DNA from 3 places in the Desulfofalx alkaliphila DSM 12257 genome. Region 3 is predicted to be linked to each of the others. Evidence: riboswitches for the same ligand, from Rfam matches in the RefSeq annotation. Region 3 holds a riboswitch; each other region holds the start of a gene.
What was found. Region 3 has a riboswitch for S-adenosylmethionine ahead of BR02_RS0105485 (homocysteine biosynthesis protein). Riboswitches for the same ligand answer to the same signal wherever they lie in the genome.
Positions count from the first base shown of each region.

Region 1 (3,276 bases), on a different contig from region 3:
CCTTTACCCCTTGCCGACATATTCTGGGTTAAGGGGGGTGACAGCAAAATGTTGCACAAGGCTACTCAACTGGCAAAACAGGATATAATAAATATTACTGACGGGGCCAAAATGGGTGCTGTAATTGACATGCACTTTGATAATAAAACCGGCAGGATAACGGCCATTGTGGTGGAACCTTCCCGCAAGATAGGTCTTTTTCGCTCTGGCCGTGAGCTGGTAATTCCCTGGGAACGGATTGTGAAATTTGGCCTGGATACCGTGTTGGTGGAAATTGATTCCTTGGGCAGATAAAAAAAGAGTGGGCGTGATAAATCAGGCCCCTACTATAAAAATCGGGCTTAGCAGAGGGTAGCAATTAATGGAAGCAAATTCATTCAGCGGCAGTAATAAAAATTGGTTGAGACAGATTATCTTATTTCTCGCAAGCCAGAATATATCCCTTTTTGGCTCTTCTGTGGTGAGTTTTGCCATCATTTGGCACATTACCTTAGAGACCTCCTCAGGCACCTGGGTCATGCTTTTCACCATCAGTGCCTTGCTGCCTCAGGTGCTGGTATCCCTATGGGGAGGAGTCTGGGCGGATCGGCACAATCGAAAATACCTGATCATGCTGTCTGACGGTTTTATCGCCTTAGCTACCTTGGGCTTAGCCATTGCATTTTGGGCGGGCTATCAAAGGCTGGAAATGCTTTTGGCTGTTTCTTTTGTTCGCTCAATTGCGGCGGGGGTTCAGGCTCCTGCCGTCAGTGCCTTGTTTCCTCAGCTTGTGCCGGTGGACAAGCTGACCAAGGTACAAGGTGTTAATCAAACCTTGAATTCGGTATTGCTGCTGCTGTCCCCGGCGGTGGGAGGAGTGGTGCTGGGTTCCCTGGGTATTGTTTGGGCCTTTATGGTGGATGTGGTTACCGCTTCCTTGGCCATCTCGGTGTTAAGTTTTATCCGGGTAGAAAAGGTAGGGACGGAAGGGGAAACCGCTTCTGTCTTTACGGAGCTGAAGCAGGGTATTGCCTATACTTTTAGCGACAGGCTTTTGAAATCCATATTAATTTGTTTTGGGGTTTCTTTCTTCCTGATCACTCCGGCGGCAGTCTTAACACCTTTATTTGTGGAACGGACCTTTGGCAGCGATGTGTGGCGGCTGACAGCCAATGAAATAGCCTGGACTTTGGGTACTTTAATTGGAGGGGTTTTTGTCTCCGTCAAAGGGGAATTTAAGGATAAAATCCGAACCCTAGCCCTTGGTCTAATGGCCTTTGGTATTTTATTTGCCCTGTTAGGACTGGCCGGCAACTTTGCTTTTTATTTAATGGTGATGGGAACAGCGGGTTTTTTCATGCCCACGGTGGCCACCGTACTGACGGTGATGATTCAGGAAAGGGTAGAGGCGGCCATGATGGGGCGGGTCTTCTCTCTCGTTCACATTGTTACCGGCTCCGCCATGCCGGTAGCCATTTTATTCTTCGGTCCCCTGGCGGATATGGTACCTATCAGCTATATTTTGCTGGTATCAGGGGTCTTGCTGGCCTTGACGGGTGTTTTGTATCAAAGGATGGGCAAAAAATTAAGAGCAGAATTTGCGCCATAGGTACCCAATAAAAAATGTTTTTGACATTGTTGGTGTCTTCTGCTAATATATTTAACGAATATAAAACATAATATCTCATCAAGAGAGGTGGAGGGACTGGCCCAATGAAACCCGGCAACCTGAATTTCAAAGGTGCCAATTCCAGCGCAGCACAGAGACCTGCGAAAGATGAGAAGCGGTGTAATATAAAGCCTCTCATTGGAGAGGCTTTAATTATTACATAGACAAGTGATTTTAACCAGAGTATAAGGAGGGCGCAAAATTGGCAAAGACACTGTTTACATCTGAATCAGTTACCGAGGGCCACCCCGATAAGGTGGCCGACCAGATATCAGATGCCATCCTGGATAATATTTTAGCCAAAGACCCCCAGGCCAGGGTTGCCTGTGAAACCTTTGTCACCACCGGCCTGGTGGTGGTGGGTGGGGAGATTACTACCGACTGCTATGTGGACATCCCCAAGGTGGTAAGAAACACACTGCTGGAGATTGGTTATACCCGGGCCAAGTTTGGTTTTGACGGTGACACCTGTGCGGTGCTCACTGCCATTGATGAGCAGTCTCCGGATATTGCCCTGGGTGTAAACCGTGCCTTGGAGGTGCGGGATGAAGCCGCCGAGGAGGAGTTAAACAGAATCGGTGCCGGCGACCAGGGGATGATGTTTGGTTTTGCCACCAACGAAACCCCGGAAATGATGCCCATGGCCATTTCGCTGGCCCACAAGATGTCCCGCCGCCTGGCCGAGGTGCGTAAAAGCGGGGAAGTGGATTACCTGCGGCCCGACGGAAAAACCCAGGTTACTGTGGAGTATGATGACGGCAAACCGGTAAGGGTAAACACTGTGGTGGTTTCCAGCCAGCACCATCCCGATGTTGACCAACAAACCATCAGGGAAGACCTAATCAATAAGGTGATTCTGCCGGTGCTGCCAAAGGAACTGGTGGACGACAAGGTGCGCTATTTAATCAACCCCACCGGCAAGTTTGTGGTGGGTGGCCCCCATGGGGATGCCGGACTGACAGGCCGGAAAATTATTGTGGATACATACGGCGGTTACGCCCGCCACGGCGGTGGTGCTTTCTCCGGCAAAGACCCCACCAAGGTAGACCGCTCGGCAACCTATGCTGCCCGCTATGTGGCGAAAAACATTGTGGCTGCCGGCCTGGCAGATAAATGTGAAATTCAGCTGGCCTATGCCATCGGCGTGGCAAAGCCGGTATCTATTATGGTGGATACCTTTGGCACCGGCAAGGTAAGTGAACAGCGGCTGGTGGAACTGGTGCAAAAGCACTTTGATTTGCGCCCGGCGGCCATCATCAGGGACTTGGATCTGCGCCGGCCAATTTACCGTCAGGTGGCGGCCTACGGCCATTTTGGCAGGGATGACTTAAATCTGCCCTGGGAGCGCACCGATAAGGCAAAGGCCCTGCGGGCTGAGGTGCTGTAGAAAAGAATTATTGATGCGGCAAGGGGACAAGCCCCCATTGCCGCATTTTTATTGCATGGGTTCGATAAATGGAACCCCTACAAAAATTATCCAGAGGCCGCAGTTGATCGAGGGTAAATTCATCCCGCCCTCAAATGTTGCCCATGTTGCCAAAATGCTCACATATGGTTGCCCTTGAACATATTCTGCATTACGGGGGTGACTGACTATGTGGGCTTATGTTATTGGCGGTGCCTTTTTG
Region 1 is NZ_JONT01000003.1:24,699-27,974, reverse strand. It holds gene BR02_RS0103025 (YlmC/YmxH family sporulation protein) at 49-294, shown strand; gene BR02_RS0103020 (MFS transporter) at 362-1,588, shown strand; SAM riboswitch class I at 1,661-1,763, shown strand; gene metK (methionine adenosyltransferase) at 1,851-3,035, shown strand; gene BR02_RS0103005 (hypothetical protein) at 3,244-3,276, shown strand, end outside.
Region 1: it holds a riboswitch for S-adenosylmethionine, as region 3 does, so the genes downstream of both, metK (methionine adenosyltransferase) here and BR02_RS0105485 (homocysteine biosynthesis protein) in region 3, are expected to answer to the same signal.

Region 2 (3,276 bases), on a different contig from region 3:
TTAATTTGCCTGCCCACCTCACCCGCTTCGGTGGTATCTAAATCTTCCTGCAGAAACACACTGATTTCTAACTCAGATTCCAACCGTTGGGTTAGATGATCAGCGTTAATTACCAAGAGCACCGAGCTGCCCAAAATTATCAACGAAACAGCCACAATAGCCATTGACGCCAGGGTCATCCAACTGTTACGCACCATAGACACCAATGCTTCACGGAAGATATAAAACAGGGTGTTAGTTCGCAAAGGTGTACACCCCGCCCTCTTCGTCTCGCACAATTCGACCATTGGAAAGACCGATCACCCTGCGCCTCATGTTATCAACAATATCCCAGGCATGGGTGGCCATCACTATGGTGGTACCAATGCGGTTAATGGCTTCAAACAGTTCCATAATTTCCTTGGACGTGGCCGGATCAAGGTTTCCCGTGGGCTCGTCGGCTAAAATTAAAACCGGGTTGTTTACCAAGGCCCGGGCTATAGCCACCCGCTGCTGTTCCCCACCGGAGAGATGGGCCGGATACTGCTTGGCCTTTTCCAGCATGCCAACCTTATTAAGGGCAGCGGGTACAATTCTTTTAATATCCTTTCTGGAAGCCCCGGTAACCTCCAAGGCAAAGCTTACATTTTCTTCCACCGTTTTTTGGGGCAGCAGTCTAAAGTCTTGAAACACCATGCCAATTTTTCTCCGCAAATGGGGCACATCTCTTTTTCTCATGCGCTGTACATTTTTGCCATTGAACATCACCTGGCCCCTGGTGGGCACCTCTTCCCGATAAATCATTTTCATCAAAGAGGACTTGCCGGCCCCGCTGGGCCCCACCAAAAAAACAAATTCGCCCTTTCGTATGCGCAGCGTTACATCCGATAGCGCCTTAACTCCGTTGTCATATACCTTCGAAACATTGTAAAAAACAATCACATGCCGCACCACCTTGTCTGTACCTATTAAACATTCGACAAGGTAAGATAAATTCCTTTAGGTAAAGGGAAATTCTGCAAGTAATTTGCTGGAATTTCGGCATTTAACCCGTGGCGGCAGAGCACGGGTCAGTAATTTTCGAAGCTGTTGACTTTAGGTAATAATTTGTATATCATTGTTAACATAGTTTTATATGGGTACTATTCTTATCAAGAGCGGTGGAGGGAAAGGCCCAATGAAGCCCGGCAACCAGTCCAGTTAATAAAACTGGGCATGGTGCTAATTCCTTCAGGCCCTATGCCTGGCAGATGAGAGGTTATAGTATAAAGGTTGTTTGCCCCTTCATCTGTGAAGGGGTTTTTTATTTAGATATAACAAGGAGGCCGTAACTATGAAAGATCAGAAATGGGGCTTTGACACCCTGGCATTACATGCCGGCCATCAACCGGACAGTGAAACTCTTTCCCGGGCGGTGCCAATCTATCAAACAACTTCCCACGTATTTAAAGACTCCCAGCATGCAGCAAAACTGTTCAACCTTGAGGAGCCCGGGCACATATATGCCCGCATCGGTAACCCCACTGTGGAAATTTTAGAAAACCGTCTGGCGGCACTGGAAGGTGGTGTAGGCGCCTTGGCTTTCGCCACCGGACATGCGGCCATCGCCGCAGCAATACTAAACATTGCTTCCAGCGGAGATGAAATTGTATCTTCCTGCAACCTCTACGGCGGTACAGTAAACTTATTTACCCACACCCTGGCCCGCCTGGGAATAAAAGTTCATTTGGTAGAGCCCGGCAACCCTGAAAACTTTAAAAGGGCCATTAATGATCGAACCAAGGCCATTTTTGCAGAAATAATCGGCAACCCCAGGTGCGACGTGCTGGATATTGAAAAGGTAAGTGCCATTGCCCACCAGGCAGGCATACCGCTTATTGTGGATAATACCTTTGCCACCCCATACCTATGCCGCCCCTTCGATTTTGGTGCAGATATAGTTGTACACTCTGCAACCAAATTCATCGGTGGCCATGGCACCAGTATGGGCGGTGTAATTATTGACAGCGGAAAATTTAATTGGGAACAAAACGATAAATTCCCCGGCCTGACAACACCGGATCCCAGTTATCACGGCATAATCTACAGTAAGGATGTGGGGGCGGCGGCATATGTGGTTAAAGCAAAAACCCAATTGTTAAGGGATTTAGGCGCCAGTTTAAGCCCCTTTAATGCCTTTTTGCTGCTTCAAGGTATAGAAACCCTTTCTTTAAGAATGGACCGCCATGTAAGCAACGCCCAAAAGGTTGCCGAATACCTGCAAAATCACCCCCAGGTGAACTGGGTATGGTACCCGGGCCTCAGCAGTCACCCCTCCCATGGGCTGGGCAAAAAGTATCTTAAAGGTGCCGGGGCAATTATGGCCTTTGGCATTAAGGGTGGCCTGGAAGCCGGCAGGCGTTTTATAGACAAGCTCCAGTTATTCTCCCATTTGGCCAACGTGGGCGACGCCAAATCTTTGGTAATACACCCCGCCTCTACCACACACAGTCAATTGTCTGAAGAAGCACAAGAAAGGGCCGGTGTAAAACCAGACCTAATTCGCCTGTCCGTCGGATTAGAAAATATTGAAGATTTGCTCCAAGACCTGGATCAAGCACTGAAAGCATAATAAACGAACCATACAGAAGACGAAAAATGCGGCAGGGGAAGTCTCACCCTGCCGCATTGAAAATTTCTATTTTGCTGTTATTTACCCTTCTGCATCCCCTGTCTTGGCCACCTTAAATTGGGCCACTTGTAACTGCATTTGGTTGGCAATTTCGGCCGGTTCCTGGGTTGCTGCAGATATCTGTTGGGTGGTAGAAGTGATCTGCTCATTGCTGGCAGCCAGCTGCTCCATTTCCTCGCTTGACTGTCTGGAGCCTTTTTGTATTCCTTCAACCATACCAATGGCTACATTAACGGAAGCAATGATGTCGGCCATGGCTTTACCGGACTCTGCTGCCAGCCGTACACCGTCCTCTACCTCCTTGGCACCCAGCTGCATGTTGTTGCTGGCCAATTCCACTCCCATTTGTACTTGTTTAATTAGCTCATTAATTTCTTTAGTGGCATTGGCCGGTTGTTCTGCCAGCGTTCTCACCTCTTCGGCCACCACCGCAAACCCTTTGCCATGTTCACCGGCCCGGGCTGCCTCAATGGCCGCATTTAAGGCCAGCAGATTAGTTTGTTCGGCAATGCCGGTAATGACATTGGTGATTGTACCAATCTGGTTTGATAGTTCATTTAAGTCCTGAATAGACTTAGCCACCTCGTTGGTGGTACTGGCAATGGCATTTATTTTTAACACCGTTT
Region 2 is NZ_JONT01000017.1:40,181-43,456, forward strand. It holds gene ftsX (permease-like cell division protein FtsX) at 1-245, opposite strand, end outside; gene ftsE (cell division ATP-binding protein FtsE) at 235-921, opposite strand; SAM riboswitch class I at 1,125-1,236, shown strand; gene BR02_RS0110030 (O-acetylhomoserine aminocarboxypropyltransferase/cysteine synthase family protein) at 1,313-2,590, shown strand; gene BR02_RS0110035 (methyl-accepting chemotaxis protein) at 2,672-3,276, opposite strand, start outside.
Region 2: it holds a riboswitch for S-adenosylmethionine, as region 3 does, so the genes downstream of both, BR02_RS0110030 (O-acetylhomoserine aminocarboxypropyltransferase/cysteine synthase family protein) here and BR02_RS0105485 (homocysteine biosynthesis protein) in region 3, are expected to answer to the same signal.

Region 3 (3,276 bases):
TTTTCAGCCACCCGGGCCAGTTTGTGGGGGAAGGGGTGCTTGTGGGTCCAAAGGTATGCCAACAGGTCTATGTATTTAGAAAAACCGGCGTACTCCAATAGATGGGAGTAATACCCCAGATTATAGGGCATATTTTGTTGGGGGGCATAGTTAAAGCCTTCTATCAGCAGACCGACGCTGTCGTTTGTATTATAGCTGACCGGGCCGGCCAGATAACCATATCCCCTTGCTTTGGCCCAGCGACAGCCGGCTACAAACAGCTCTTTAACTGCCTCCGGGTTATTGGTGCTTTCAAAGTAGCCAAATAATGCGGTGTTCCTTTCATGGTGTTTGGGGTTGGCCATAATGGCCACCCGGGATGTGACGATGTTATCATCCACTGCCACCAGCAAAGCAACTTCCCTGGTCGGGATCTTAAGCAGAATGTTAGCTGTTTTTTGGACGCTTGCAGGTAGCCAAAAGGGGTCCCGGTAATATATGAACTGGGGCAAGCGGACAAAAATATCAAACTCCCTATTTGTTGAAACCTGATATACATTAATCCCCAAAGCAATCACTCCAAAAAAAATAGGCCGGCCTAAGGCCAACCTGAGAAATTTCCAGCTTATGCGTGGCTGGGCTTTCTTTATTGTATGGAGTTTGGGTAAATGTGTGATTGCAAATGCAATGTTTTTATTAACGCATTACTTTTGGCCACAGATTGCGTGCGTCAAAGTTTTTTAGGGCTTTAACAAAGTCATCCCTCATTCGCGGGTAGCGCTTGGATAATTCTGTCACTAACTCTTTAGCTTCCTCCCGCTTAGTTTTACGGTTTGCCGGGCATGGATTATGAATGATAGGAACTTGGGCCTTATTGGCCAATCTAATTACGTCTTTTTCCGGCAAATAAACCATTGGCCTGATGATGGTTAAGTCCGTCCTGTCAAGATAGGTGCGCGGTGAAAAGGTGCGAAATTGTGCGTTGTAGAAGAAACTCATAAAAAAGGTTTCAATTGCATCGTCCAGGTGATGGGCCAAAGCCACCTTATTGCAGCCAAACTCTTTGGCTGCACTGTTCAAAGCACCCCGGCGCAGGTTGGCACATAAGGCACAGGGGTTTTTTTCCTGTCTGGCATCAAAGACTATTTTACCGATCTCTGCCGGTTCCACATGGAGGGTTAAATCCAGCGAACGGCAAAACTCTTGAAGCGGAGTGATGTCCATATCCCATCCCATGCCAACATGAATCGGTTGTATTTTGAAGTTGTATGGATAATATTTTTGATAATAAGCCATCACATACAGCAAGGTACTGCTGTCTTTACCGCCCGATACCCCAATGGCTATCTTATCTCCGTCTTCAATCATTTTGTAATCGGCAATGGCCTTTACTGATTCGCTTAATACCCATCTTAAAATATTGCTTTTGTTTTTACCCATGATGTCTCCTTATTTAAAGAATTATTTTTCGGTAAACTGCCCTTTACAAAGGGGGCAGGTGTGGTCCTTACTGCCCTTTTTCACCATTACCGTTTTCTGGCAGTGGGGGCAAATTGCGTTTTTGTATCTTAACAATTTGTAAGGAATCATTAATATCATAAAGACAAAAATAAAAAGCCATAAATAAACTAAAAACTTCATAAACTCCACCCCTTTTAACAACCAATATTTTATCATAAAATAATTGAAAATGTGTGTTATTATTAAAGGAGCTTTTTGCATATCAATAAATTCCCATTGACAAGGGATAACAAACTTGGTAAACTATCACCATTCAATTAAATAATCAGTGTGCTCTTATCCGGAGTGGTGGAGGGATCAGGCCCTATGAAACCCGGCAACCGCGTTGGCAGTGGTTAACAGGCTACAGTTAACTGTTTTTAAACTGCTGACGAACTGGTGCTAAATCCTGCAAGGGAGTTTTCCCTTGACAGATAAGAGGTAGCAATTTTTGTTTGCAAACCTCTTCTGTGTGTGAAGAGGTTTTTTACTTCATGCACCGAGAAAGGGCACCAAAAAGACAGGAGGTAATTTAAAAATGGCTGTTGAAAAAACCTATGCTGAGATTAATGCTAAAATCAAAAGCGGCCAGGCAGTGGTGTTGACTGCCGAGGAAGTTGTTTCGCTGGTAGCTGAGAAGGGAGTTACCCAAGCGGCAAAAGAAGTGGATGTTGTTACCACCGGAACCTTTGGGCCCATGTGTTCCTCCGGTGCATTTCTAAACTTTGGGCATCCTAAGCCGAGAATGAGAATGAGCAAGGTGCTGCTCAACAATGTGCCTGCTTATGCAGGGATTGCTGCTGTGGACGCCTATATCGGTGCCACTGAACCAACCCTGGATGACCCCTTGAACAAAAAATTCCCCGGCGAGTTTCGCTATGGGGGCGGTCATGTTATAGAGGACTTGGTGGCCGGTAAACCCGTTAAATTAAAGGCACAGTCCTATGGCACAGACTGCTACCCCCTCAAGGAGCTAGAAACAGAAATTACATTACAAGATATAAACGAGGCATTTTTATTTAATCCTCGCAATGCATATCAAAACTACAATTGTGCAGTAAACTTAAGTGACCGGACAAAGTACACCTACATGGGAATGCTAAAACCGAAACTTGCCAATGCCCATTACAGCACCTCAGGGCAGTTAAGCCCGCTGCTAAAGGACCCACACTTTTTGACCATTGGCATTGGCACCCGCATCTTCCTCGGGGGCGGTGAAGGTTATGTTGCCTGGTATGGAACACAGCACTTCCCATCGATGCTCAATGCCTCGGGTGTGGAGCTACACCCAAGCGGCGGAACCCTATCGGTGATCGGTGATTTAAAACAAATGAACCAAAGATATATTAGGGGATGCAGTTTCATAGGTTATGGATGCTCCCTTGCGGTGGGCATCGGTATACCTATCCCCGTTTTAAATGAAGAAGTTATGTATTGGGTTTCCCGTTCAGATAAAGAGCTTTATGCTCCTATTGTAGACTACAGTGATCATTATCCCAACCGCACCGGCGAAAACCTGGGGTTTGTAAGTTATGCTGACCTAAAGAGCGGTGAAATCACCGTTAACGGTAAAAAAGTAAAAACTGCACCACTATCCAGCTATCCCATGGCGGTGGAAATTGCCACAGAGCTAAAGGAAAGAATTAAAGCCGGAAAGTTTGAACTAACCCAACCGGTGCAGCAGTTACCGTCAGCCAAGGATAACATTGTACCCAAGTCCTTAAACGTCAAAGAATAGGACGAAAAACAGTATAAAGGAGTTGTAAAAATGTCACCTAAAAAAATAATCCTAAGGTT
Region 3 is NZ_JONT01000008.1:9,849-13,124, forward strand. It holds gene BR02_RS0105470 (GNAT family N-acetyltransferase) at 1-548, opposite strand, end outside; gene BR02_RS0105475 (tRNA 2-thiocytidine biosynthesis TtcA family protein) at 676-1,419, opposite strand; gene BR02_RS0105480 (hypothetical protein) at 1,441-1,620, opposite strand; SAM riboswitch class I at 1,774-1,920, shown strand; gene BR02_RS0105485 (homocysteine biosynthesis protein) at 2,018-3,217, shown strand; gene BR02_RS0105490 (NIL domain-containing protein) at 3,248-3,276, shown strand, end outside.